2 regions of the Sphingomonas sp. GV3 genome follow, and region 2 is predicted to be linked to the other one. Evidence: riboswitches for the same ligand, from Rfam matches in the RefSeq annotation. Region 2 holds a riboswitch; the other holds the start of a gene.
The links. Region 2 has a riboswitch for glycine ahead of gcvT (glycine cleavage system aminomethyltransferase GcvT). Riboswitches for the same ligand answer to the same signal wherever they lie in the genome.

Region 1 (14,212 bases), 1.7 Mb from region 2:
GAGCACCCGCGTCGACACGACCGTGGCGATCGAGTTCGCTGCGTCGTGCAGGCCGTTCAGGAAGTCGAACAGCAGCGCCACGCCGATCAGCAGGACCAGCACGGTGAAGGAGATGGTCATCGCGCCAGCCTCAGGCGTGGTCGATCACGAGACCCTGGATCTCGTTTGCGATATCCTCGAACCGATCGGCGATCCGTTCCAGATGACTGTAGATCTCGCGGCCGACGATGAAGCGCATCGGCTGGTCGTTGCCGCACGCCTTGAACAGCGCCTTCAGGCCAGCGGCATGGAAGCCATCGACGCGTCCCTCGATCGTGACCAGTTGCTCGGTCAAGGTGTGCAGCCGGGTCTGGTTGGCGTCGAGACGTCGCAGCAGCGGGATCGCCTCCGCCGTCACCCGCGCCGCCTCGACCGCAAGGTCCGCCATCGCGCGCATGTCGGGCGCGAATTCCGTCACCTCGTACAGGCCGATCGTGTTGGCGGTCTGGTTCATCTGATCGATCGAATCGTCCATCACGCCGATCAGATCGGTGATCGCGGAACGGTCGAACGGCGTCACGAAGATCCGGCGGACATCGCGCAGCACATCGCGTGTGATGTCGTCGGCCTCATGCTCCCGCCGCACGATCTCGGCGATATGCTCCGCGGTGGTGCCTTCGCCTGCGAACAGTCGCTGCAGCGCCTCGGCACCGGCGACAAGAGTCGCGGCATGCGCTTCGAACTGTTCGAAGAACCGCCCTTGCTTGGGCATAAGTGCCTGGAACCAGGCAACCATGGCGAGACCTTTCGTTGGGATGGCACGTCGTGGATAGGCGCGGCGGCGCATGGCCGCCAGCGGCCATCCGTGCAAGCCGAAAGTGCGCGATCGCTGGTGCCGTAACGGGAAGCCGCGGTTTGCCGCGGTGTGCGCGGGTCGATTTCCGTGGTCGCCGGGCATTTCGCCGCGTCGGCACCCCGGCGGCGCCAGCCGATTCGCCGCACGCCTGACGTTCCGCCCTCGACAGCCGCGCCTGCAGCCGGCAGGGCAGCGCAATGTCGTTCGTCGCCACGCTTCGCAAGGCAACCGCTGCCGATCACGACGCCGTCGACGCGGGTTTCGGCATGTTCCGATTGCACGATGCGACCGACTACGGGCTTTTCCTGTTTGCCCATGCCCAGGCCTTGCACGTGGTCGAAACGGCGTTGGCGGGGGATTCGACGCTCCCGGCCTGGCGACCCAGGGCGGCGTTGCTGGCGGCGGACCTCGCGGCGCTCGGCCTGGCGCTGCCCGCGCCTGGCCCCGCAACCGCTAACCTGGACGATCCCGATGGTCGCTGGGGGGCGCTCTACGTCATCGAAGGGTCGCGGCTCGGCGGGAGGGTATTGGCCAAAACGGTGCCGTCGGCCTTGCCGACGGCCTATCTGGCGGCGGTGCACGAGCAGGGCGAGTGGCGCACGCTGCTCGCGGCGATCGACGCAAGGGGCGCGGCCTCCGACGATCGTGCGCGCGGCGCGATAATCCGGGGTGCTCGGCAAACGTTTGCACTTTTCGCGGCTGCCGCGCTCGCCGCCCACGCCGATAGGCACCGATAAATTACTCAAAGCGGCGGTTTTATCGTGTGACTCATCGACAGTTTTTAAATCGGCGTGCCACTATCCTGCGGGATCGGGAGCAGCGGCCGTGGGATCGGACAGGTGAAGATCGCAAGCGTTACACGACATCTTGCGCTCATGCAGACCCGGATCATCGCCGCCGGACTGCGTCGCTTCGAGGGCGATGTCGATCGCTTTGCGATCTTCGCGCTGATCATGCGCGAAACCTTGCGCGGGGGGGCGCGGACCAAGGGCATTTCGATGCATTCGATGGCGATATCGCTCTCGCGATCATTCGAGACCGTACGACGCCACGTGAAGGCCCTGATCAGCGCGGAATTGTGCGCTCGCGTCCCGGGCGGCGTAGTCGTGCATCCGGATGTCTTCACCCGGCCCGACATTCAGCGACTCATGACGCTGACGCATGACAGCTTCGTCGCCTTCGCGCAGGGCCTGCGCGATGCGGGGGAACTGCCGCCGATCCGCGCGGCCGCCGAGATCTACCTCCCGACCGCCGGCATCGGCGCGGCCGTCGACGTGATGCTCGGCACGGTCGAGAGCAATCGGGCGATCCACGGCAGCTGGCTGGACCTCGTGCTCTTCTCCACCATCCTGTGCGGCAACCTCGATCGGCAGGCGGCGCTGTGCGACGCGCCGACCGATCCGAACGCCCGCATCCAGTTCAGCGGTGCCCATGCCATTCGGGCGAGCACCCTGACGCGCGTGCTGAACCTACCCGAAACGACGGTTCGCCGGCGTCTGACGCGGCTCAGCGCGGCGGGCGGACCGGTCCAGCGGCTACGCCAGGGGTTCGTGATCCACGCCGCGTGGATGAACAGGGAGGATGCGGTGGAGACAAGCGCCCGCACCGCCAGCACGGTTCGCCTGGCGCTGGCGGCCGCCGCGGTGCAGGGCTTTCCCTTCGACCGCATCGAAACCGCCTATCTCGATGGCCCGCCGCCGCCGGTCGCCTTCGACATTCGGGTGGCCGCCTGAGCCCCGGTTTTTGCCGCCGCCGGAGCTGCGACGCGACACGCCGGTGCGACGATCACTCTGAGTCGATCGGTGCCGTCGCGATGCGGTTCTTGCCCGACCGCTTGGCGACGTAGAGCGCGGCGTCCGCGTCCCGCATCGCCTGGACCGGATCTCCATGCACTTCCGCCAGGCCGATTGAGATGCTCAGCGCGCCGATCGGCTTGCCCGTGTCGCGATTGACGAGCGATCGATCGGCTATGGCCGCGCGAACGGCATTCAGTTGCGCGCAGGCTTCATCCAGGCTGCTATCCGCGAACAGGCAGGCGAACTCTTCGCCGCCATGGCGGGCGACGGTGGCGCTGTTGCCTAGGTCCGATTCGAGCGCGCGGGCGACCAGCTTGAGCACCCGGTCGCCGGTGTCATGCCCGTGTCGGTCGTTTACCGCCTTGAAGTCGTCGATGTCGCACAGGGCGACGCACCAGGGCCGGTCGTTCGCGGCGTCCGCCTCCGCGCGCGCGCGCAACCGTACGTCGAACCCCCGTCGGTTGATCAGTCCCGTCAGGTGGTCGCGTTCCGCGATCCGCTGCGCACGATCCAGATTGTCGCGCAGCAGAGACGTCTCGCGGTGGGTTTCCTCCAGTTTCTCCGCCATCCGCCGCGAGGTCGCGACCGCCTGCACCGTCAGGTCGATCAGCCGGCCGATGGCATCGCCGTCATTGACCGCGATAAGCCGCGCCTCGCGGTCCAGCGCAATGCCGTAATCCTGCGCCGAGGCCCGGGATTGCCCGATCAGCGTCAGGCATCGGCCGAGTTGCGCCGCCAGCCCGTCCGCCATCTGCGCGAGCGCCGCCGGACGAATCGTGCCGCTGCGATCCTCGGCCAGCGTCCGGATGAACGCCGCATCGAGGCCCTGCGTGGTGCGCAGCTGCTCCTGAACCGCGAAGACCAGGGCGGAATCGCCGCCGCGCAGATAATCCAGGACCACGCCGAAGACGTCCGCGCTCAATGGCAGCCGATGGGTGAAGATGAAGTCGCCGACTTCCGCATAGAGCGCAGCATCGCCGGCGCGGAAGGCATCGCCGAGATGCGTCGACTGGATGTCCGGCGCGGGCTGTCGTTCGCCCGGCGCGAGCCAGGAGGACAGTCTAAACCGCCGCCGTTGCTCGGCGTTCGGTATCGCATTCATGACGCGATCTCCTCTCGGTGGGCACGCGTCTCTTGGCGGAAAACCGGATGGTCCATCGGCATCGCGCGCGGCGCCCCGGATGCGTGCCGCCCACGTCGCCGAGGGGCAGGCGAGGGCGCGTCCACGCGCCGCCTCTCGGGCCGATCCTCGCCGGTGACTGGATGGGCGCAGGCGGCGCGGAGAAGCATTGGTTTACGGTCCCTTATCGGATCGATCTCGATGCTGGGGATCGATCGGCGCGGGATGTCGCGGTTGCAGGCATCGGACACCATGAGGCGCCTGCCGAACGGGGGCTGCAGCCAGTCAGGGTGCCGCGCCCGGACGTACGGCCCCACTCGGGCCTGACTGCCCGGAATGTCGGGAACGCGCGGGGTGGGCGATGCAGCGGGCATGCGGCCGACATGGCCGTTCCGGGTGAAGAATTGATCGACGTTTACTCAAAACGGCGACAAAGCCGCGAAATAAACCGAATCCGTTGTATTTTACTCGACGATCGGCGCGGTCATGATTGCCCGGACTCCCGGCGCATTGTCCAGATAGTCCAGCGTGCCGTTCAGACGCTGCACCATAGCCGCCATCATGCGGCTGCCGAACCCTTCACCCTTGCCCTTGCCGCGCCCTTCATCCGCCACGATCAGGCGGAGCAGCGCGCCATGCTGTTCGGTGGCGATCATCAGCGGACCCGGCGTCCCGCCATAGGCATATTTGCTCGCGTTGATGACCAGTTCGGTGAGGATGAGGCCGATGTTCACGGCACGATCGGTCGGCACGAGCACCGGTGCCAGGTCCAGTCGGATCTGGGCGGCCCAATCGGCACCCATCGACGTCCGCATGTCGGCGACGAGCTCGTCGACGTAGCGGGACAGGTCGACGCTTTCGACCTGATCGTCGCGATAGAGGCGGCGGTGGACGAGCGCGACCGCCGCCAGCCGGGCCTGCGCCTCCGCCAGATGCTCCGCCACCGCGCCGTCGCCCGCGGTCTTCGCTTGAAGCCGCAGGAAGGAGGCGACCAGCTGCAGGCTGTTCTGCACCCGGTGGTTGACCTCCTTCATCAGGACGTCCTTCTGCGCGATCAGCGCGTCCTTTTCGACGACCATGCGGCTGAGTTCGCGATTGAGGCCGCGCAGCTGCTGGCTGGTTCGTGCCTCGTGGAACCGGCGGCGCAGTCGATGCGCGGCCTCGATCTCTTCCAGCGACCAGCGGCGCGCATGCCCGCGTACCGTCTCGCTCCATGTCTCGAACGAGGCACGCGGCGTCAGCCGCTCGCCGGGAGCCAGCGAAACCGCCTTGTGCGGGTTGCCGGCCCACTCGACCTTGGTGATGCGTTCCGCGCGGAGCCAGATCAACGTCGCATCTTCGTCGCGCAACGGTACCGCGATCATGCCGCTCGCGAGCGCGCGATGCTCCGCCATTGCGGGAAGATTCGCGCCGAGTTCGTGCGTGGTGACCGGTTCGCCGCCGCGCGACTGCGCCCAGCGGGCCAGCATCGACAGAATGGCGGGCGGGGGGCAGTGGCCGTCGGTCTCGATCGTCGTGCGCGTGACCATCGCGAAACCGTCGGCGTCCAGCATCGTGCGCAGGTCGCCCTTCACAACGCCGATGATCTCCGCCAGTGGAATGTCGCCCTGCAATTGCGGGACGACATTGTCCTCGACGGCGCGCAGGTTCAGCCGCTCGCGATAGGCGACCGCCTCCTGCTTGGCGCGGATCTGGCGCGCAAGCCCGCTCGCCAGCGTCGCCGCCGCGTTGCGCACGTCGGGTGAGAGCAGCCTAGGGGTCATGTTGTGGCAGGCGACGAGGCCCCAGAGCAGGCCATCCTTGACGATCGAGATCGAAGCGGATGCCTGCACGCCCATGTTGTGCAGATACTCGGTATGGATCGGCGACACGCTTCGCAGCGCAACGTCGCTGAGATCGATCCCCGCGAGCGCGGCGGGGCGGATCGGCTGCGGGACGTAGCCGGCGTCGGGAATCGCGCGCGTGCGGTTGCGGATATACAGCGCGCGGGCCTGGCGCGGTATGTCGCTCGCGGGGAAATGGTGGTTCAGGAAGCTGTGCAGACCTGGCACGCGATCCTCCGCGACCACGCAACCCGCCTCGTCATCGAGGAAGCGATAGATCATGACCCGGTCGAAGCCGGTCAGGACGCGAAACGCCTTGGCCGCGCGTTCGTACAGCGACGCCACGTCCGCGGCGCGCTCGAACCCCGCCGCCGTCGCGTCAAGCCAGGACAGGATCGACGTCGCGGTCGCCGCCTCGCGGCCGGTCGGCTCGAGTTCGACCAGCAGATGCCGCTCACCCCGGTGCAAAGTCGCCACGAAGGTCTCGTCCATCCCGGCTATCACGGGCGGCATGGCGACGTCCGGACTGGTCGGCAAGACGTTGTCCAGCAGGGTCGCGACATCGCAGCCAAGCACGTCCGCGAGCGGTCGGCCCAGCCAGTCCGCCGCCAGCCGCTCCTCGATCGTACCGGCGCCCCCGACGATCTCGTGCGCGCCATCCGCCGCCGCGATCAACAACAACCCATGCGGTTGGATCGCGCCGGGGACATGGATCGGCTCGCGATCGCATGCGGTCAGGTCCTGTCGAATGTCGGTCGGGTCGGTGGCCATCGGGTCTCTTGCGATCGGAACGGAAATAATGGGCCGGGGACCGAGGCTTTACAATGCGAGCAGCGTTGATCTGCATTAATAGCGTCGGTTCCCGCGAGCTGTGTACGGTTCCGCACAGGACGGTGGACGAGGGTGGACCGTCACGATTATGGGTCGCACCATCGCAGATGGGGCGTGACGGCCAAGCGTCTGATCCCATGCGGGATCGGCTCCGAGGCGCGCAACCGGCGTCCGGCACTCAATTCCTATGGCGGCGTTCCACGGTCCATGATCAAGCTCTTTCACGTCAGCGACGTTCACTTCGGTGCCGAGGACCCGGCGGCGCTCTACTGGTTCGAGACGCGGGTTGCGGCGGAAAAGCCCGACGCGGTCGTCATGACCGGCGACCTGACGATGCGCGCGACCCGTCGTGAGTTCGAACGCGGCGGCGCGTGGCTGAAGGGGCTGGGCGTTCCCGTGACGCTCGAGGTCGGCAACCATGACATCCCCTATTATTGGGACCCGTTCCGGCGACTGCTCGCGCCCTATCAGCGCTATGCCGCCGTCGAGCGGATGATCGAGCACGAACTCGACCTCCCCGGCGTGACGGTCGTCCCGCTGAAGACCACCGCGCGCGCGCAGTGGCGGTGGAACTGGTCGAAGGGGCGCGTCAGCCGTGGCTCGCTGCGCCGCGCGCTCGCGTTGATCGCCGCGGCGCCGAAGGGCAACCTGATCCTCGTCGCGGCTCACCATCCCCTGATCGAGGGCGGGACGAAGGGCACCGCGAAGACCCGGCACGGCGACAGCGCGCTCACCGCACTGGCCGCGGCGGGCGCGCATGCGGTGCTGAGCGGACATGTCCATGATCCGTTCGACGTGCCGATCGACCGCGGCGGGTGGATCGTGCGGATGATCGGCGCCGGCACGCTGTCGAAGCGGACCCGGAACTCGCCGGCCTCCTTCAACGAGATCCGCATCGACGGCGGCCGGTTCACCACCATCGCGCGACGCCAGGGCGACATACCGCCGGCGGTGATCACCGAGGATTCGGCAGTCGGACCGGCGCGAGAATAGGTTTGGCGGCTTCGATCGCCGTCAGGGTCGCCCGGTGCGTCAGCACTCCACCACGTTGACCGCGAGGCCGCCGAGGCTCGTCTCCTTGTACTTGGTGCGCATGTCCTCGCCGGTCTGGCGCATCGTCTCGATGACCGCGTCGAGACTGACGACGTGGCTCCCGTCGCCTCGCAGCGCCAGATAGGCGGCGTTGATCGCCTTCACCGCGCCCATCGTGTTGCGCTCGATGCAGGGGATCTGCACCAGACCGCCGATCGGGTCGCAGGTGAGGCCGAGGTTGTGCTCCATGCCGATTTCCGCGGCATTCTCGACCTGCCGGTTGCTGCCGCCGAGTACCGCCGCCAATGCGCCCGCGGCCATCGAGCAGGCGACGCCGACCTCGCCCTGGCAGCCCATTTCGGCGGCGGAGATCGAGGCGCGTTTCTTGTAGAGCATGCCGATCGCCGCGGCGGTGTAGAGAAAGCGGCGCGCGCCTTCCGCGCTCGCGCCTTCGACCAGCGTCTCGTAGAAGCGGAGCACGGAGGGCAACACGCCCGCCGCGCCGTTGGTCGGGGCCGTGACGACGCGGCCGCCGGCGGCATTCTCCTCGTTCACCGCCAGGGCCCACAGGCTGACCCATTCGAACACTTCGGCCGGATTGCTGCCGGGGACGCATCCCGTCAGTGCCCGTTCGATCGCCCGCGCGCGGCGCCGGACACGCAGCCCGCCCGGCAATTCCCCTTCCTGCGCGATGCCCCGGTCGATGCAGGCGCTCATCGCGGCGCGGACCTCGTCGAGGAAGGCGTCCGCCTCTTCGGGGCTACGCCATGCCTCTTCATTGGCGCGGACCATGTCGGCGATCGACAAGCCGGTCTCATCGCCGCGCGCGAGCAGTTCCGCGCTGGAGGAAAAGGGATGGCGGACCGCGACATTGTGCGACGGCAGGGGCGCACCCTTGCGCAGGATCGCGCCGCCCCCGATCGAGAAATAGGTCTCCGCATAACCGGTGCCGTCGGCAAGGCGCGCGGTGAAGGTCAGCCCGTTGGGATGCTCGGCGAGGAAATCGCGCGGGTGGAAGACCACGTCCGCCGCCTCGGAAAACGGCAGCGCGCGTGCTCCCGCCAGCGTCAGGCGCCCCGTGTCGCGAATGCCGGCCAGGATCCCCGGTGCCGCATCGGGGTCGAGCCGTTCCGGCTCCCAGCCGGCGAGGCCCAGGATGACCGCGGTGTCGGTCGCATGGCCGCGCCCCGTCAGCGCGAGACTGCCATAAAGGTCACAGGTGACGCCGACCGGCGGCAGGCCCTGCGCCAGCGCGCGCTGCGCGAAGTCATAGGCGGCGCGCATCGGCCCGACGGTATGCGAGCTCGACGGCCCGATGCCGATGGTGAACAGTTCCGCGACGCTGATCGGGCGCGCGGCGCCGCGATCCAGCGCGGCCGTCGGTGGTTGCAACTGCATGCCCTCTCCCCGCCGGCGGTGCCGGCTCGTCTCGCATGCCCCATCTGTCCCTTGCGCCTGAGATCGCTATCCCGTCGGCGGGCGCGGGCAGAGGCCGCGCCACTCTCCAGATGTCCGTCGTCGCGTTGGTCCTTTTGCCTGAGAGTTTCCGGGGCGGTTGCTCCTTCGGCGCCGGGGCAGGCCCGGTCTCTCCCTTCGCGACACGCGCGGCTATCGGGGAGGGGGCGGGCCGGGTCAAGCGGCGATGGCGGCGCGCGACGGCGGGTCGAGGGTGATGCCGGCCGCCGCCGCCGCGCGCGTCGCCGCGACGTATCCGGCCGCGAGCATCACTGCGCACAGCCAGCCGACCAGCAGTGCGTCCGCCAGCAGCACCGGCCACAGCAATGCCCGGCCGGCGAAGATCGCCGCCGCGCCCAGGACATAATGCGGGATCATCAGCGGCAGGATCGTCGCGAGCATCAGCGCGACGGTAAACGGCAGCTGGCGCAGCATCAGGCGTGCCGACGCGACCGGGCCGATCGCGGGGTTGCCCAGCGCCGCCGCCACCGTCCAGGCGGGCACGAGTCCGCTGATCACCTGTCCGATCGCGAATCCCGCCAGCAGCACCCCGACCGTCGAGGGCAGGACGAACAGCTGGAGCGCGCTGAGCGCGGCGTGGAAGGCGACGACGCCCGCGTAGAGCACGGCTGCGCGCGTATCGACGCGTGCCGCCGCGCGCGGGTCGCGCCAGGCGAGGAAGCGGGTGATCCAATATCCCGGCACGATCAGCGACAGCACCTTCATCATCCCGAAGGCGAGGCGCAGCGGATGATGCTCGGTGGCCTTGGCGGCCGCGATGCCGTCGTACATGCCGATATGCACCTCGACGACATGCTGCACCATCTCGAAGGCGACCGGGACGAGCGCGAGCAGGGGGCACGCGATCAGGAAGGCGATGCTGCCCCGATAGGTGTCGGCGAAGGCTTTCGCGAAGGTCATGCATCGTCTCCATCGGGAAGGAAGGTCAGGATGTCGCCCGGCTGGCAGGCGAGCGCGGCACAGATCGCCTCCAGCGTCGAAAAGCGGATCGCCTTCGCCTTGCCGGTCTTCAGGATCGACAGATTGGCGAGCGTGATGTCGACGCGTTCGCTGAGTTCGGTCAGCGTCATGCGCCGCGCGTGCAGCATGTCGTCGAGATGGACGCGGACGGGCATCAGACGGTGCCGTCCAGGTCTTCGCGCATCGCCGCGCCGCGCTCGAAGACCTGGGCGAGGACGAAGGCGATCAGCACCCCCAGCCAGCCGGTGAAGCTCGGCTGCCAGCTTGCATAATCGATGTGCAGCAGCTTCGCGACGAGGCGGGTCGCGCCGAAGGCCAGATCCGCCACCTGGATGGTCAGCAGCATCCAGCCGATCGTCCGAAGGCGCGCGGCATTGGCGCGCACGAACGGGTCGCCCTCGGCGACCGTGCCGAGGATGGCGCGCAACGCCGCCAGCAGGCGCTCGACGACCCAGCAGATCGGCAGGCCCAGCAGCAACGTCACGCGGACGAACAGGACGACCGTCACGGTATCGACGGCGCCGCCATATTTGCGCGCCAGCGCACCTTGGACCAGCTCCAAGCCCGGCAGCGTCGCGCACAATATCGCGAGGAAAAACACCGCGATCGCCACATTGGCGATACGAAAGGCTTGAACGATGCGGGTCGAAAGCGACAGCAGGCGGGGCTGGGACACGTGGGGCATGGCAATCCTCCGATCACGGAAGATAGCGGCATATCGAATAACAGCAATAAGATTATCGAAAAACAATAAACGTTCGATCGGGCTCCGATGCTCTTGCGCGGACGCGGCGCCGGCCCCTCCCGCTTCCGGACGGCTTTGACACCCGTATTACCGATGGGCGGCGGGGCGGGTGGGGGCGGGCATCGCCCCTGTCCGGCCATGCTGGGTTGCACGCTAGGCGGCGAGCAAGCCTCGCGATGCGCCAGGGTGGGCACCCGCGCGGCCGTCGTCGCGCGATCCCAGGCGCCAAGCGAGCGCCAGCAGGACGGCGGCCCCCACGCCCGCGGTCGCGCTGATCGGGGCGATCGGCACATTGGTCAGCGACAGGACCAGGCGATCCCATACGGCGGTGCGGCCGATCGTTTCGAAGCCGATCAGCTGGGCTGCCGTCGCGGCCGCCGCGAAGCCGAATGGCCCGCGGCCGCCACGCCGCCGGCCGGCGAGCCACAGGGCGATAAGCAGCGTGACACCCTCGGCAAGGTCGAACGACAGTCGGAAGCCCGCGAAGCCTGCCGCCCCGCCATGCGGGAAACCGGGCAATGCGGGAAACAGGCGTCCGATGATCGGCGGCAACACCAGCAGCGCGGTCGCCAGCATCGCGGCGGCATGGACGTCCACCCGCCGCCGCCGGAGAAAGGCATAGGCAACCAGCAGGAGGACGGACGGCCCGGCGATCATGTCGGCGATGACGAGCCGGGCGCCGAATGCGCTGTGAAAGGGATCTGCGTGACTCCGCCACAACCATGCCATGCCCTGCAACGCCAGCGGACCCGCGGCGGCGAACAGCGGCACCACCATGAAGGTCGCCAGGCCCGCGCGGTGATGCCATGCCACCGCGCGCGCGTGGATCGACCAGCTCTGCAGCGTCAGCAGCATCAGCCACGCCGTCGCGGTGATGCCATGGGCATGCAGGGCGAAGGGCGCGTCGGCCAACTGGCCGAAATAGCCCGGCCAGAATGCGAGCGCGATCAACGGAAAAAGGGTCAGCAACCAGCGGTAGGCGCGACGATACGGCATCTCTTCTCCCCCCGAAGAAAGACGCCCGTACGATAACACAGCTGGTATCGACGGCCAAATTGCCGCGCGGCGATGACTGCCGGGATCCGGCGCGGACACCGTCGTTCGTTGGCTTGCGCGTGAGGGCGACGGCGCGTTTGCCGTACTGCGCCGCAACGAAAAACCGCCGCCCGGTATCCCGGACGGCGGTTCCTCATGTCATCAGGCGGTGCGCCCGAACGACGATCAGTCGTTCAGATACTCGCCCGCGGCCTCGTCGCTGCCGTCGCCCGAGGGGACGACCTCGGCGAGCGGATCGGGACCCGTGCCCTGGTCGTCACGGCGCGACCGCTGCTCTTCCGCGGCGCGCAGCTCGGCCGCCGAGGTGGGAGCGACGATCGCCGCCTGCAGCGCACGCTGCTGCGCGCGCAGCGCGGCGTCGCGGCTGGAGGCCGCCACGCGCAGACGGTTCATGCCGGCGCCGGTGCCCGCCGGGATCAGGCGGCCGACGATGACATTCTCCTTCAGGCCCATCAGCGTGTCCTGCTTGCCCTGGACCGCCGCCTCGGTGAGGACGCGGGTGGTCTCCTGGAACGACGCCGCCGAGATGAAGCTGCGGGTCTGCAGCGACGCCTTGGTGATGCCCAGCAGGATCGGCTTGCCCTGCGCCCGCGCCTCGTTCGGCCCGAGCTTGGCGTTGACCGCGTCCATCTCCTCGCGATCCACCTGCTCGCCGGGGAGCAGGGTGGTGTCGCCGGCCTCGGTGATCTCGACCTTCTGCAACATCTGGCGAACGATCACCTCGATGTGCTTGTCGTTGATCTTCACGCCCTGGAGTCGATAGACTTCCTGGATTTCCGAGACGAGATATTCCGCCAGCGCCTCGATGCCGAGCACCTCGAGGATGTCGTGCGGGTCGGGGCTGCCGCCGATCAGATTGTCGCCACGCTTGACGTAGTCGCCTTCCTGAACGTCGATCACCTTCGACTTGGGCACCAGGTACTCGACGACCTCGCCGCCATCCTCGGGCTGGATGCCGATCTTGCGCTTCGCCTTGTAGTCCTTGCCGAACACGACGCGGCCGGAGACCTTTGCGATGATCGCATTCTCCTTCGGCTTGCGCGCCTCGAACAGCTCGGCGACGCGCGGCAGACCGCCGGTGATGTCGCGCGTCTTGGCGGCTTCGCGGCTGACGCGGGCGAGCACGTCACCCGCCTGTACCTGCGCGCCGTCCTCGACCGACAGCGTCGCGCCGGGCGCGAGCATGTAGCGACCGCTCTCGCCGCTCGTCTCGTCGAGAAGGGTCAGGCGCGGACGCAGATCCTCCTTCGACTTGGACGAGGTGCGATATTCGGTCACGACGCGCTGCGCGATACCGGTCGCTTCGTCGGTCTGCTCGGTGAGCGTCTTGCCCTCAAGCAGGTCCTGGAAGCGGACGGTACCCGGGTTCTCCGTGATCACCGGCATGGTGAACGGATCCCACTCGGCCATCCGATCGCCCTTCGACACCATATGGCCGTCGTCGAACATGACGTACGCACCATAAGGAATACGGTGCACCGCCAGTTCGCGGCCGTCCATGTCGACGATCGCGATCTCGCCCGAACGGCTCAGCACCACGCGACGACCACGCTGGTCGACGATCAGGCGCAGGTCGCGGAACTGGATCGTGCCGTCGACCGGCGCTTCCAGGTTGGATTGCTCGTTGAGCTGCGCCGCACCACCGATGTGGAAGGTGCGCATCGTCAGCTGCGTGCCCGGCTCGCCGATCGACTGCGCCGCGATGACGCCGACCGCTTCGCCGATGTTGACCGGCGTACCGCGGGCGAGGTCGCGCCCGTAGCACTTGCCGCACACGCCGACCTTCGATTCGCAGACCAGCGGGCTGCGGATCTTCATGCCCTGGATGCCCATCGCCTCGATCTTCGCGACCATCGGTTCGTCGAGCAGGGTGCCCGTCGGGATGACGACGGCGTTGGTCTTCGGATCGACGACGTCCTCGGCCGTGGTGCGGCCCAGGATACGCTCGCCGAGCGACGCGATGGTGCTGCCGCCCTGAACGATCGCCTTCATCTCCAGCGCGCGCTCGGTGCCGCAATCCTCCTCGATCACGACGCAATCCTGCGACACGTCGACGAGGCGGCGGGTCAGGTAACCCGAGTTCGCCGTCTTCAGCGCCGTGTCCGCCAGGCCCTTGCGGGCGCCGTGGGTCGAGTTGAAGTATTCAAGGACGGTCAGACCCTCCTTGAAGTTCGAGATGATCGGCGTCTCGATGATCTCGCCCGACGGCTTGGCCATCAGGCCGCGCATGCCGGCCAGCTGCTTGATCTGCGCCTGCGAACCGCGGGCGCCCGAGTGGGCCATCATGTAGATCGAGTTGATCGGCTTCTCGCGGCCGGCGTTCTCGCCGTCCTCGTAGCGCTTCACCGCCTTGATCTCGTTCATCATGGCGTTCGCGACCTGGTCGCCGCACCGGCTCCAGGCGTCGATCACCTTGTTGTACTTCTCCTGCTGCGTGATCAGGCCGTCCTGATACTGCTGCTCGTAATCCTTCACGAGCGTGCGGGTCTCCTCGACCAGCGCGTCCTTCTCGTTCGGGATGATCATGTCGTCCTTGCC
Region 2 (14,212 bases):
TGCGGGAACGGCGAGCGAGGCAAGGAGGATCGGACGGATCATCGGGAAGGTCATCCTTCGCGCGCTTAGTTGGAGAAGCCGGGGGCGGGGACGTCCGCCTTGCGGGACTTGCGATCGCTACGGGCGTCGGAGGCGGCCGGAGCGGCATCGCGCCGCGGTTGCGCCGGTACCGGAGCGGATGCGCCGTAACTGGGCGCCATGCCGGGCACGCTGCCTGGCGCCATCGACGGCACCGGGCGGCGATCGCCGCTGACCCCCGTGCCGAGTTCGCCGAGCAGCAGACGGCCGGCATCGGTGGGGGCGCGATAGCCGTCGCTCGGCAGCGCGACCTGCGACAGGCTGTTGATCGGCTTCACCAGATAGGGGGTGATGATGATGACGAGTTCGGTCTCGCTGCGCTGGAAGCCGTTCGACCGGAACAGCGTGCCGATGATCGGCAGGTCGCCGAGGAACGGCGTCTTCTGGATCGAATTATTGTGCGTGTTCTGGAGTAGGCCGCCGATCATCATGCTCTGGCCGGACCCCAGTTCCAGCGTCGTTTCGACGCGGCGGGTGGTCAGCCCGGGCACGCGGGTACCGTTCATCGTCACCGCGTTCGAGTAATCCAGCTGCGACACCTCCGGCCGCACACGCAGGCTGATGCGCCCGTCGGCGAGCACCGTCGGCGTATAGGCCAGGCTGACGCCATATTGCTTGTATTCGACCGACACGGTGCCCAGCGCCTGCGCGATCGGGATCGGCACCTCGCCGCCGGCGAGGAACGTGCCCGTCTCGCCCGACAGCGCGGTGAGATTCGGATTGGCGAGCGTCGTCACCATGCCCGTCGTCTCACCGAGGTCGAGCGCGCCGAGCAGGTCGAGGCCGAGCAGCCTGCCGGCGAAGCCCAGCGTCCCGCCGGTTGCCGCGCCCGTCAGCAGCGTGCTGCCGGTCGATGCGGTCGTGCCCCCGGTGAACAACCCTCCGCCGTTGGCCCCACCGCTTAAAGGAGTATATTGTGTCTGGGCCCGCCCCTGCGCGATGCCGAATTTGAAACCGCCGGTGCCGTCGAACGACTGGATGTTGACGCCGACCTGCTTGATGAAGCTGCGGCTCACTTCCGCGACGCGCACCTGCAGGTTGACCTGCAACGGTGTCGCCGTCTTCAGGCGGGAAAGCACCTTGGTGCTTTCGCCGACATAGGCCTGCACCAGGCGTTCCGCTTCGGCCGCGTCGCCGGGGCTGGCGATCGTGCCGGTAAGCAGGACTAGACCGTTCATCGGCGTCGCGACGATCTGTGCTTCCGGCATCGCAAGACGCAGCATCGCGCCGATCGAGTCGTAGTTGTTGCCGACGCGGACTGTGCTTGCGTAGACGACCGCGCCACCCTTGGTCGTCGCGGAGATCGTTGTCTCGCCCGGCTTCTTGCCGAAGATGTAGAGCTGGGTCGGAGAGCGGACCTGTACGTCGGCGACCGCGTCGTCGGCGACGAACACGTCGCTCATCGGGCGTGGCAGCGTGACGAGCCGACCGCGACCCGTGTTGACCTGGACGAGGCCGCTGGGGGCGCTGGGCCCACCTGGCGTCGGCCGCGCATCGGCGAGGCCGGCGGGCGTCGCCAGCACCATGGCCAGCGCGAGCGGCGCGCGTGCGAAAGGCTTCGAGGACTTGCGCATGATTACTTGTTTCCCCCGACCGGAACGACGGTCACGCTGGTGCCGCGCGCGACACGCACGACGGGACCGGTTGGTATCGCGGCCGCACCCGGTGCGGTCGCGGCGGCGCCACCCGGAGCGGGCATGCCCACCCCCTGCGCCTGCACGGCAAGCCCGGAGGCCTTGCCAGGCACGGAACTACGCTGGAAGCGCGAGACGTCAGCTCCCGTGGCGAAGGTGCTGTCGCCCGACTGCGGGCGGCTGGCGGACGCCAGCATCATCGCCTTCTCGGCCTTGGCATCGCCGTTGGCCGGCACCTTGACCGATCCGTTGGCAATCGCTTCCTCGAGCTGCGCCGGATTGTCCGCGAGGCTGCGCAGCGACAGCGACAGGTCGCCGACGGTGCGCGCCACCGCGATCTGCTCCGCCATCTTGGGCGTCGCTTCGAGCGTCACGTTGGAATAGGTGCTGACCTTGGTCTTGCCGTCTTCTCCGACGCTGTTGTCGGTGCGCTGGTCGGTCGCCAGGACCCGCACGTTGCGCATGATCGTTTCCGAGACCTTGAGCGGCTGGCCGTCGCCGCCGCCCGTGACGGATTGGGTCAGCACAAGATCGACGCGGTCGCCCGGGAAGACGAAGCCCGCGACGGCCGCCTGGCCGGAAACCGCGACCGTGACGGCGCGCATGCCGGGACCCAGCGCGGCGGCCAGGAAGCCGCGGTCGCCGGGCTTGACGAGCGCGCCCTGCGTCACCGGCTGGCCCGCGGTGATCGGGTTGCGCACGACCGTTCCCTGCAACGCCTTGAGATCGGTGCCCGCCTTCAGGAAATAGGCGCCGTCGACCAGTTCCTTGGGCCAGGGCTGGAATTTCAGCGCCGAGGCATCGAGGATGGTGCCGACCGGCAGCGTGCGAGTCGCGACCAGCACTTCCGGCCCGTCGACGGGCCGTAGGCCCGGCTGCGTCATGGCGGCGGCCTGCGGTGCGGCGGAACCGGCGAGCAGCGTGCGGGCGAAGAACGCCGTGATGCCGGCGATCAGCAGCGCTCCCACCAGCAAAACGATCTTGCGACTATCCATGTTGCAACGGGCCTTTTCTGCGCACCGGTGGTTGATCCGGCGCTAAGTATTGAGGTGGAGTGGTTAAAATCCGGTTGGTGGTCCCGCCGGGACGACCGTCAGCAGGGCTGCGGCAGCGATGGCGACGCCGTAGGGCACTTCGACCACCGCCTCGCGACGCCGCCAGCGGTGCTCGACGACCATCAGCATCGTGATCGCGCCGCCGACCACCGCCATCAGCATCAGCATCGACAGCACGCCGCCGGGCGGAAACCAGAGGGCAAGCGCGCCGATCATCTTGACGTCGCCTCCGCCCATCCATCCCGCGGCGAAGACGCCCGCGAACAGGGCGAACACCGCGGTGGCCAGACCGAATTGGATCGCCATGTCGCTCCAGCCGAGCCCGTTCGCCCACCACCATGCGGGGGCGGCGAGCGCGATGGCGGCATTCTTCCAGTTCGCGATTTCGCGCCGGCGAGCATCCTCGATCCCTGCCGAGAGCAGCAGGGCGAAAAGCAGCGCGATGACGGCCATGCCGAGAAGTTTGTCCCACCCCATCGGTGTGAACAGGTAGACGCGATGGCTTTCGAAACCGTAACCAAGGGGAGCCGATGACCCAGATCCCGTTCGATCCCCACGCGCTGCGGCGCAATTTTCCCGCAGAGTCGCGCCTGTCGCATTGGATCGCGGCCGACGGATGGCGGCATCGTCGCTTCGATTGGCCCCATCCCAACCCGCGCGGCCGCATCCTCGTCCAGGGCGGACGGGCCGACATCATCGAGAAGTTCCTGGAGGTGATCGGCCATCTCCATGCCCATGGCTGGGCGGTTACGGCCTTCGACTGGCGGGGGCAGGGCGGCTCCGGCCGCCTGGCGAAGGATCCGCACGTCGGCCATGCGGAGCGCTTCGATCCCTGGCTCGCCGATCTCTCCGCCTTCTGGAACGACTGGCGGTCGGAGGGTGATGGTCCGACCGCGATCCTGGGGCATTCGATGGGCGGCCACCTGCTGCTCCGGTCCTTGATGGACGGCGGTGTGGACCCGGATGCGGCTGTGCTGGTCGCGCCGATGCTGGGAATCCACTCGCCGGTGGGGCCGCGGTTGGGCGCGTGGCTGGCGCGGCTGATGACCCGGATCGGCGATCCGGCGCGGCCCGCCTGGCGCGTGCGCGACGATTCGCGCTCCGCCGGTCATCGCGAGCGGCTGCTGACGCACTCGCACGACCGGTATACCGACGAGGCGTTTTGGTACGATCGCGATCCCAGCCTGCGACTGGGGCCGCCGAGCTGGGCATGGATCGCGGAAGCGTTCGTCGCCTGCGCCGGGCTGCGCGACGACCCGCGCCTCGCGACGGTCCGGACGCCGATCCTGATGCTGGTGGCCGACGAGGATGGGCTCGTCGATTCGCAGGCGGCGGTAAGGGTGGCCGCACGGCTGCCGCGGTGCGAACTGGAGCATTTCGGCGCCGAGTCGGCACATGAGATTTTGCGCGAGGCCGATGCCGTGCGGTTGCGCGCCTATGGCCTGATCGAAGCGTTTCTCGCCCGGCAGACGGCGTGACCTACGACATCGCGATCGTCGGCGCAGGCATCGCCGGGGCGAGCCTCGCCGCCGCGATCGGAGACGGCGCGCGTGTCCTGCTGCTCGAAGCCGAATCGCATCCTGGCTATCATGCGACGGGCCGCTCGGCGGCTTTCTGGTCGGAAACCTACGGTGGACCCGGGGTCCAGCCGCTGACGAGCGCGTCAGAGCGGGCTCTGCGCGAGGCGGGCGTGCTCGATCCGCTCGGCGAGCTCCATATCGGTCGCGCGGACGACGCGGCGGCGGCGGACGCGTTTCTTGCTGCCTTCGCGGGCAGCGGCGTCCGGCTCGACCGCGTCGATCCGGCCGCGATGGTACCGGGCCTGTTGCCCGCCTGGACCATCGGCATTCACGAGCCGAGCTGCGCCTATATCGATGTCGGCGCGCTCCACGCGCGCTATCTCGCCACCGCTCGGTCGGCGGGCGCTACCCTGGTCGTGGACGCGGCGATGCGCAGCGCGGTCCGGCGCGGCGGCTCCTGGCGGATCGAGACCGCCGCGGGGCCATTCGCGGCGGACGTGCTCGTCAATGCGGCGGGCGCCTGGGCGGACGAGGTCGCCGTGCGGGCCGGCGTGGCACCCATCGGTATCCGCCCGTTTCGCCGAACCGTCGTCCAGTTGCGAAGCGATCCCGCCCCGCCGGCGCGGCTGCCGCTGGTCGCGGACATCGCGGGCAGTTTTTATTTCAAGCCGGAGGCCGGCGGGCGGCTCTGGCTGAGCCCGTCCGACGAGACGCCCAGCGACCCGTGCGATGCGGCGGCGGAGGAGCTCGACGTCGCGATCGCGATCGACCGCTTCGAATCTGCGGTCGACTGGCGGGTCGACGCGGTGGAACGCCGCTGGGCCGGGCTGCGCAGTTTCGCGCCCGACCGGCTGCCGGTTTATGGTGTTGCGCCCGACATGCCCGGTTTCTTCTGGTTTGCAGGGCAGGGCGGCTTCGGCATCCAGACATCGCCCGCTGCCGCCATGATCGGCGCTGCATTGTTGAAGGGCGGAACGCCCGCGGATGAGGTGTCGGGCATCGACGTCGCCCGCTATGCACCCGCGCGGTTCGCGTCTATGCCCCGATGACCACTCTCGCGAAGGAGGCCGTGATGGCGCACAAGTTCGTGATCGAGAAGAACAAGGCCGGGGAATTCGTCGCCAAGTTCAAGCACAACGGCGAATTGATCTGGTGGACCGAGGGCTATTCCAGTCGCGACAGCGCGCGCAACGCGATCGCCTCGATCCTCAAGAACGGGCCCGCGGCCGCCGTCGAGGAAGAGGAATAGCGGGCGGCGGAGGTCAGGGACGCTTCGCCGCCGCCAATGCGGCGTCGCTGGCGAGCTTGTCGGCACGCTCGTTATCCGGGTGGCCGGCATGGCCCTTGACCCAGATCCACTCGATCTCGTGACGCTGCGTCGCGGCGAACAGCGCCTGCCACAATTCGGCATTCTTGACGGGCTTCTTGTCCGCCGTCTTCCAGCCGTTCTTCCGCCAGCCGTGGATCCAGCGGGTCAGCCCGTCCATCACGTATTTGCTGTCGGTGGATAATGTCACGCGGCACGGCCGCGTCAGGACGCCCAGCGCCTCGATCGCCGCGGTCAGTTCCATGCGGTTGTTGGTCGTCATCGGCTCGCCGCCGGACAATTCCTTCTCGTGGCTGCCGAAGCGGAGCAACGCCCCCCAGCCGCCGGGGCCGGGGTTGCCCTTGCACGCGCCATCGGTGGCGATCTCGACGCGGCTCATCGGCTCGGTCATGCGAAGGCCTCCGGATGTGCGTCATACCAGTCGAGGCGACGGAGATAGGCGAGCGGATCCTTGCGCGTGACGAGCGCGTCCGCCGGTGTGTTGAGCCAATCCCAGGCCCGCGTCAGCAGAAAGCGGATGCAGGCGCCCCGCGCCAGCACCGGCATGGCCGCGCGTTCCGCCGGCGAAAGCCGGTCGCCATAGCCTTTCATCAGCGCCGCGCCGACGCCGTCCAGCGGCGCACCGGCGGGATCGAACCCCCAGGACGTATGCATCACGGCGAGGTCATAGGCGCGTAGGTCGCAGCAGGCGAAGTAGAAATCGATGAGACCCGTCACCTGTGCGTCGAGCATCAGCACATTGTCCGGAAACAGATCGGCGTGGATGACGCAGGCAGGCAGATCGTGCGGCCAGGCTGCCTCGAGACGAGCGAGCGCCGCGTCGACGCGGGCGAACAGTCCGGGGGCGATGGCATCGAGATCGGCACCGCACCGTTCGAGCAGGGGCCGCCATGCCGTGACGCCCAAGCTGTTCGGCCTCTTCCCGTCGAAATCGGCGACCGCGGCATGAAGATCGGCGAGCGCGGCACCGGCGGTATGCGCCTGGATCGGCGACGGACGCGTCAGCGACACGCCGGGCAGGAAGCGGATGAGACAGGCGGGTCGGCCGGCCAGCGTCTGGATCGCGACGCCGTCCCGGTCCTTGATCGCGGGCGGCACGGGCAGTCCGCGGGCCGCGAGATGATCGAGCAGCGCCATGAAGAAGGGCAGGTCACCCGCCTCGACGCGCCGCTCGTATAGCGTCAGGATGTACCGCCCCGCGGTTGTGTCGACGAGATAGTTGCTGTTCTCGACGCCCTCGGCGATCCCCTTCGCGGAGACGAGTTCGCCGACCCCTTCGTAGCGCGTCAGAAAGGTGGCAAGCGCCTCCGCCGAGACCTGCGTATAGACCGCCATCAGGCCCGCGCCGTCACGCCGCGGCGTCGAGCCCGCGCGGCAGCTTGAACGCGATCGTCTCCCGCGTCGTCTCCTCCTCGCGCTCGGTGATGGCAAATCGGGTGGCAAGCAGATCGACGAGCTCGCGCACCAGCATTTCCGGTGCCGACGCGCCCGCGGTGATGCCGAGCGTGCCGACGCCATCCAGAAACGTCCAGTCGATCTCCGCCGCGCGCTGGATGAGGCGCGCCGGCGTCCCCTCGCGCTGCGCCACTTCGACAAGCCGGAGAGAATTGGACGAATTGGGCGCCCCGATCACCAGCATCGCGTCGCACGCCGCCGCGATCGCCTTGACCGCGGCCTGGCGATTCGACGTGGCATAGCAGATGTCCTCTCCGCGCGGCCCCTGGATCGTCGGGAAGCGCGCCTGGAGGGCGGCGACGACGGCGGCGGTATCGTCCACCGAGAGCGTCGTCTGCGTCAGGAAGGCGAGGTTGTCGGGCTCCGTCGGCGCGAAATCGGCGACATCCTCCACCGTCTCGATCAGCGTCATCGCACCCTGCGGTACCTGGCCGAACGTGCCGATGACCTCCGGATGGCCGGCGTGGCCGATGAACACGATATGCCGCCCGGCAGCGACGAGCCGTTCCGCCTCGCGATGCACCTTGGAGACGAGCGGGCAGGTGGCATCGAGATAGTCCAGCCCGCGATTCTGCGCTGCGGCGGGCACCGATTTGGGCACGCCATGGGCGGAGAAGACGACAGGCTTGCCGTCGGGCACCTGGTCCAGTTCTTCGACGAAGATCGCGCCCTTCGCCTTCAGCGTGTCGACGACGAACTTGTTGTGCACGATTTCGTGCCGGACATAGACGGGCGCGCCGTGCTTCTCGATCGCCAGCTCGACGATGCGGATCGCGCGGTCGACGCCCGCGCAGAACCCGCGCGGCGCGGCGATCAGCAGTTCGAGCACGGGCTTGTCGGCGGCAGGCGGCGCGACGATCGGATCGATGGTTGCCATGGCGGGGCTCTACGCGATTGCTTGCACGCGCGAAAGGCGGTTCCTATGGTGCGCGCCGCCCGGCCGGGGCATCCCGGCCTGATGTCGTCGCCCGTTCGAAAAGGTACGCGTTCACCGTGAAAAGCTCGCTTCTCGCCCCTTGCGCCCTCGCGCTCGTCCTCGGCGGCTGCGCCGGCAAGGGCGAAGTGGTGGAGGGCGGCATCTCCGCCGTCCGCTCCGCCTGCCCGACGGTGGGCGTCGCCGCCGGTACCGGCGATGTCACCCTGTTCGATCCGGCGACCAGCCAGGACGAGAATGCCGTCGACGTCGTCGCCAACATGACCAACGTGCGCGGGACCTGCAACGACGCGGGCGAGCAGATCACGACCACGGTGACGTTCGACGTCCTCGCGCGCCGGACCCGAACCGACGGCGCGCGCGACGTGACGCTGCCCTATTATATCGCGGTGGTGCGCGGCGGAAATCAGGTGACGGCGAAGCGCGTCGGTCAGGTCGCGGTGCATTTCGACGCCGGCCAGGCCCGCGCGCAGACTCGCGGCGAGGCGACGAGCTACGTCAACCGGGCGGCTGCGACCCTGTCCGACGATGTGCGGCGCGAGCTGACCAAGAAGCGCAAGGCGGGCGAGGAGGACGCCGCGACCGATCCGCTGAGCCGTCCGGAGATCCGTCAGGCGGTGTTGAGCGCGACGTTCGAGGCGCTGGTCGGCTTTCAGCTGACGAACGACCAGCTGAAGTACAACGCCCAGCGCTAGCGTGTCCGTGCATGCCGCTCTCCGTCGCGCGGGGACCGGGCGGACGGGGAAGCGGTGATGCAGCGCCCTTTGGGGCGCCACCATGCCTAATCGCAGGCGCCGCCGTTTGCCGATTGACTTGGGCCGGGCGCCCCGCCAGAGATTTTTTCGTCGATGCGGGGCAACCCGCATAGGCGCGCGCGGGAGAGAGCCCAATCAGGGCCGCCGAAGGAGCAACCGCCCCGGAATCTCTCAGGCACACGGGACCGCGCGGTCGCCATCGACACTCTGGAAAGCGCCCCTTTCAGGGGCCACCGAAGGGGTAAGCCCGTACGCCGCAACGGCATCGGGTCAAAGCTCTCAGGTTCCGTGACAGAGGGGGTTTCCGGCACACGCGCGGCATGTCGCCGCCGCTGCCGCCCTTTTGAAAGGCCCTGGGTGATGAGCGACGCGGTGATCGAACAGGCGCAGGACGCCGACCTTGCCGGCGAGCCGGAGGGGGAAGAGCCCGTCATCCAGACTCTGCCGCTCGACGCATGGCATCGCGCCCACGGCGGTCGCATGGTCCCGTTCGCCGGCTACGAGATGCCCGTCCAATACAAGGGCATCATGGCGGAGCATTTGTGGACGCGCGAGAATGCGGGCCTGTTCGACGTCAGCCACATGGGGCAGGTCGGTCTGACCGGCGAGGGTGTCGCCGCGGCGCTCGAAGCGGTGCTGCCGGGTGACGTCGCCGGTCTCGCGCCGGCGAAGATGCGCTATTCGCTGCTTCTCAACGACGAGGGCGGCATCCTCGACGACCTGATGGTGACGACGCTGCCGATCGGCGATGCGCATCCGTTCGGCGAGGCGAGCCATTACATGGTCGTCAACGGCGCGACCAAATATGACGACGTTGCCTATCTGCTGGATGTCCTGCCTGAAGACATCGTCATCAACCTGATGGAAGATCAGGCGCTGCTTGCGTTGCAGGGGCCGAAGGCGGTCGATGCCTTGTCGCGGATCGTCCCAGGGGTCGAATCGCTGGTGTTCATGACTGCCGGTGCCTTCGCATGGAACGGCGCGCCGTTATGGATCAGCCGCTCGGGCTATACCGGCGAGGACGGCTTCGAAATCTCGCTGCCGGCAGAGATCGCCGACGCGTTCGCCACCGCTTTGTGCGACCAGCCGGAGGTCGAGCCGATCGGCCTTGGCGCGCGCGACTCGCTGCGCCTCGAGGCGGGGTTGCCGCTTTACGGTCACGACCTCGATCCGGAAACCACGCCGGTGATGGCGGACCTCGGTTTCGCGCTGTCGAAGCGTCGGCGCGAGGCCGGCGACTTTGCGGGTGCCGCACGCATCCTTTCGGAACGCGAGAACGGACCCGCGGTGAAGCGCGTCGGCCTGACCGTCGCCGGCCGCCAGCCGGTGCGCGAGGGCGCGAGCGTCGTCGACGCGGACGGCGCGATCATTGGCCGCGTCACCTCCGGCGGCTTCGCGCCCAGCGTCGGCGCGCCGATCGGCATGGCCTATGTGCCGGCCGCGCTGGCCGTGCCCGGAACGCCGCTCAAGCTGATCCAACGTGGCAAGCTGCACGACGCGACCGTTGCAGCGATGCCCTTCGTTCCCCACCGCTACATCCGTGCAGGAGCCAAATAAGATGAGCCGCTACTTCACCGAAGACCATGAATGGATCGACGTCGACGGCGAGACCGGAACCGTCGGCATTTCCGAATATGCGCAGGGTCAGCTCGGCGACATCGTGTTCGTCGACGTCCCTGAAGAGGGCAAGCAACTGGCCAAGGGCGACGAGGCGGCGGTGGTCGAGTCGGTGAAGGCCGCCTCCGACGTCTATTCGCCGGTGTCGGGCCACGTGATCGAGGGCAACACCGCGCTTGGCGACGATCCCAGCCTGGTCAATTCGGACCCGGAGGGCGAGGGCTGGTTCTTCAAGATCACCCTGTCCGACACGTCGGAGCTCGAGGAGCTGATGGACGAGACCGCCTACGAGGCGTTCGTCGCCAAGCTGTGATCGCGTAAACTCCCCTCCCGCTTGCGGGAGGGGCTGGGGGTGCGCCCGTCCCCTCCAGCCCCGCTCGTGACGACAGGCCCACCCCCGACCCCTCCCGCACGCGGGAGGGGGGAGTCTTTGTCTCAATGCGCTACCTGCCCCTGACGTCCCATGACCGCGAGTCGATGCTCGCGACCATCGGTGCCGCGAAGATCGACGACCTGTTCGTCGACGTGCCCGAAGCCGCCCGCCTCGGCGGCCCGATCGACGGCCTGCCGATGCATGCGTCGGAACTGTCCGTCGAGCGGCACATGACCAAGCTCGCCCGGCAGAACCTGGTCGCGGGCGAGGTGCCCTTCTTCCTCGGCTGCGGCGCCTATCGGCATCACGTGCCGGCCAGCGTCGACCATCTGATCCAGCGTGGCGAGTTCCTGACCGCCTACACGCCCTATCAGCCGGAGATCGCGCAGGGCACGCTGCAGATGCTGTTCGAGTTCCAAACGCAGGTCGCGCGGCTGCTCGGGACCGATGCGGCGAACGCCAGCATGTACGACGGCTCGACCGCCTGCTGGGAAGCGATCGGCATGGCGCGGCGCATCACCAAGCGCGGCAAGGCGATCCTGTCGTCCGGCCTACACCCGCATTACGTCAGCGTCGCGAAGACGATGGCCAAGTACACCGGCGACGCGCTCGAAACCTCGCTGCCGACGCTGAGCGCCGAGACGGACATCGAGGCGCTGATCGCGGCGATCGACGGCGATACCAGCTGCGTCGTCGTGCAATATCCCGACATCCTGGGACGCATCGCGGACCTGACCCCGCTTGCCGACGCCTGCCACGCGCAGAAGGCGCTGCTGATCGCGGTGGTGACCGAGCCGGTGGCGCTGGGCGCGATCCGCTCGCCCGGCGAGATGGACGCGGACATCGTCGTCGGCGAGGGCCAGTCGCTCGGTGTCGGCCTGCAGTTCGGCGGCCCGTACGTCGGCCTGATGGGCTGCAAGGACAAATATATCCGCCAGATGCCGGGCCGCTTCTGCGGTGAGACGGTCGATGCCGACGGCAAGCGCGGCTTCGTGCTGACGCTGTCGACGCGCGAGCAGCACATCCGCCGCGAAAAGGCGACGAGCAACATCTGCACCAACTCCGGTCTGTGTGCGCTCGCCTTCTCGATCCACATGACCTTGCTCGGCGAGGCGGGATTGCGGCGGCTGTCGGGCATCAATCATGCGCAGGCATGCCGCGCGGCGGACCGGCTGGCGAAGGTACCGGGCGTGCGGGTCGTGAACGACACGTTCTTCAACGAATTCACGATCGACCTGGGCAAGGAGGCGCGACCGATCGTCCGCACGCTCGCGGATCGCGGCGTACTCGCGGGCGTGTCGCTCGGTCGGCTGTACCCGGGCGAGGAGTCGCTGGCGAACGGTCTCGTCGTCGCGGTGACCGAGACGGTGACGCAAGAGGATATCGAGGCGCTGGCGACGGCGCTTGAGGAGGTGCTGGCATGACGATCAACCAGAGCGGCTGGAAGCCCACGTCGCCCACCGCCAAGGATGGCGGCGCACCCGCGACCTTCACGGGCAATCGCGCGCTGATGCTCGAGGAGCCGCTGATCTTCGAGATCGGTGACCTGCACACGACCGGCGTCGACTTCCCCGATGGCGACGTCGCCGGATCGCGGCTGGGCGATCTGACGCGCAAGGATTCGATCGGCCTCGCCGGGCTGTCGGAGCCGGAGACGGTGCGTCACTATACGCGTCTCAGCCGGCAGAATTATGCCATCGACCTGGGCCTGTTTCCGCTGGGATCGTGCACGATGAAGCACAATCCGCGCCTCAACGAGCGCATGGCGCGGCTGCCCGGTTTCGCCGACATCCACCCGCTCCAGCCGGTCGACACGGTGCAGGGCGCGCTGGGCGTCATCAACGAGCTGGCGCACTGGCTGATCACGCTGACCGGGATGCACGGCGTTGCGATGAGTCCGAAGGCGGGCGCGCATGGCGAGCTGTGCGGCATCCTGTGCATCAAGGCGGCGCTGGAGAAGCGCGGCGAGGGGCATCGCAAGGTCGTGCTCGTGCCCGAAAGCGCCCATGGTACCAACCCCGCGACCGCGGCCTTCGCCGGCTTCACGGTCGAGGATATCCCGGCGACGCCCGACGGCCGCGTCGACACCGCGGCGCTGGAGGCGCGGCTGGGGCCGGACGTCGCGGCGGTGATGATCACCAATCCCAACACCTGCGGCCTTTTCGAGCGCGACCTGAAGCGCATCTCTGACGCGGTCCATGCCGCCGGCGGATACGTCTATTGCGACGGTGCGAACTTCAACGCGATCGTCGGCAAGGTGCGGCCGGGTGACCTGGGCGTCGACGCGATGCACATCAACCTGCACAAGACCTTCTCGACCCCGCACGGCGGCGGCGGGCCGGGATCCGGGCCGGTGGTGCTGTCGGAAGCGCTCAGCCCCTTCGGGCCGCTGCCCTTCACCGCGCGCCACGCGAACGGGCATATCCAGCTCGTGGAGGAAGAGACCGCAGGTGACGATCATCCCGACACGTTCGGGCGGATGACCGCCTTCCAGGGCCAGATGGGCATGTTCACGCGCGCGCTGACCTACATCCTAAGCCATGGCGCAGACGGCCTGCGCCAGGTCGCCGAGGATGCCGTGTTGAACGCCAATTACGTGCTGCGCAGCCTCGAAGACACGCTGGACGCGCCGTTCGCCGCGAGCGGGCCCTGTATGCACGAGGCGATCTTCTCCGATGCCGGTCTGGCGGAGGGCTTCTCGACTATCGACGTCGCCAAGGCGCTGATCGACGAAGGATTCCACCCGATGACCATGTACTTCCCGCTGGTGGTACACGGCGCGATGCTGGTCGAGCCGACGGAAACCGAATCCAAGGCGGCGCTGGATCAGTTCATCGGCGCGCTGCGGTCGGTGGCGGAACGCGCCAAGGCGGGCGATCAGAGCCTGAAGACGGCGCCGCACTTCGCCCCGCGGGCGCGTCTCGACGAGACGCTGGCGGCGCGTAAGCCCGTGCTGGTGTGGAAGGAGAAGCCGCTCGCCGCCGCGGCGGAATAGGAAGGGGGCGGGGAGGGCGATCCCTCCCCGTTCCGATTATTGGCCGTCCGGTCGCGGCGTGCCGCTCGGACTGACCGGCTTCGGGCCGTCGGCGGTCGCCTCCAGCGAAGAATCGCCGCCGATGACGCGGTACAGCGTCACGCGGTTGGTCGCGTCGGTCAGCTGCGTCGCCACGAGCGTGCGCTGCGCCGAATAGTAGGACCGCTGCGCGTCCAGGCTGGACAGGAAGGTATCGATCCCGCCCTGGTAGCGCGCGTTGGTCAGCCGCAGCGTCGTCGCCGCGGCGGTCTGGAAGTTGGTGTTGGCGCGCAGCTGGTCGGCGATCGTGCCCTGCCGGGCGAGGGCATCCGCCGTCTCCTGGAACGCCGTCTGGATCGCCTTTTCGTACGTGGCGAGCGCCGCGTCGCGCTGCGCCTCGGTATAGCGGACATTGGCGCGCGCGGCCCCGCCCTGGAAGATCGAATAGCTG

Region 1: linked by a shared signal. The riboswitch ahead of RF701_RS06735 (L-serine ammonia-lyase) and the one ahead of gcvT (glycine cleavage system aminomethyltransferase GcvT) in region 2 are both predicted to bind glycine.

What each region holds. Positions count from the first base shown of each region.
Region 1 covers NZ_JARWLE010000001.1:1,441,771-1,455,982, reverse strand. The annotation lists gene RF701_RS06770 (inorganic phosphate transporter) at 1-120, opposite strand, end outside; partial or broken gene RF701_RS06765 (DUF47 domain-containing protein) at 131-775, opposite strand; gene RF701_RS06760 (biliverdin-producing heme oxygenase) at 1,033-1,572, shown strand; gene RF701_RS06755 (hypothetical protein) at 1,711-2,568, shown strand; gene RF701_RS06750 (GGDEF domain-containing protein) at 2,621-3,733, opposite strand; gene RF701_RS06745 (histidine kinase dimerization/phosphoacceptor domain -containing protein) at 4,216-6,345, opposite strand; gene RF701_RS06740 (metallophosphoesterase) at 6,613-7,398, shown strand; gene RF701_RS06735 (L-serine ammonia-lyase) at 7,438-8,835, opposite strand; glycine riboswitch at 8,952-9,040, opposite strand; gene RF701_RS06730 (hypothetical protein) at 9,070-9,813, opposite strand; gene RF701_RS06725 (helix-turn-helix transcriptional regulator) at 9,810-10,028, opposite strand; gene RF701_RS06720 (DUF2975 domain-containing protein) at 10,028-10,558, opposite strand; gene RF701_RS06715 (hypothetical protein) at 10,772-11,614, opposite strand; gene rpoC (DNA-directed RNA polymerase subunit beta') at 11,840-14,212, opposite strand, start outside.
Region 2 covers NZ_JARWLE010000001.1:3,133,514-3,147,725, forward strand. The annotation lists gene RF701_RS14785 (CpaD family pilus assembly protein) at 1-42, opposite strand, end outside; gene RF701_RS14790 (type II and III secretion system protein family protein) at 66-1,652, opposite strand; gene cpaB (Flp pilus assembly protein CpaB) at 1,655-2,707, opposite strand; gene RF701_RS14800 (prepilin peptidase) at 2,771-3,220, opposite strand; gene RF701_RS14805 (alpha/beta fold hydrolase) at 3,298-4,245, shown strand; gene RF701_RS14810 (FAD-binding oxidoreductase) at 4,242-5,336, shown strand; gene RF701_RS14815 (DUF1508 domain-containing protein) at 5,360-5,536, shown strand; gene rnhA (ribonuclease HI) at 5,550-6,005, opposite strand; gene thrB (homoserine kinase) at 6,002-6,949, opposite strand; gene ispH (4-hydroxy-3-methylbut-2-enyl diphosphate reductase) at 6,963-7,946, opposite strand; gene RF701_RS14835 (hypothetical protein) at 8,063-8,698, shown strand; glycine riboswitch at 8,869-8,952, shown strand; glycine riboswitch at 8,956-9,063, shown strand; gene gcvT (glycine cleavage system aminomethyltransferase GcvT) at 9,119-10,315, shown strand; gene gcvH (glycine cleavage system protein GcvH) at 10,317-10,688, shown strand; gene gcvPA (aminomethyl-transferring glycine dehydrogenase subunit GcvPA) at 10,814-12,172, shown strand; gene gcvPB (aminomethyl-transferring glycine dehydrogenase subunit GcvPB) at 12,169-13,743, shown strand; gene RF701_RS14860 (efflux transporter outer membrane subunit) at 13,780-14,212, opposite strand, start outside.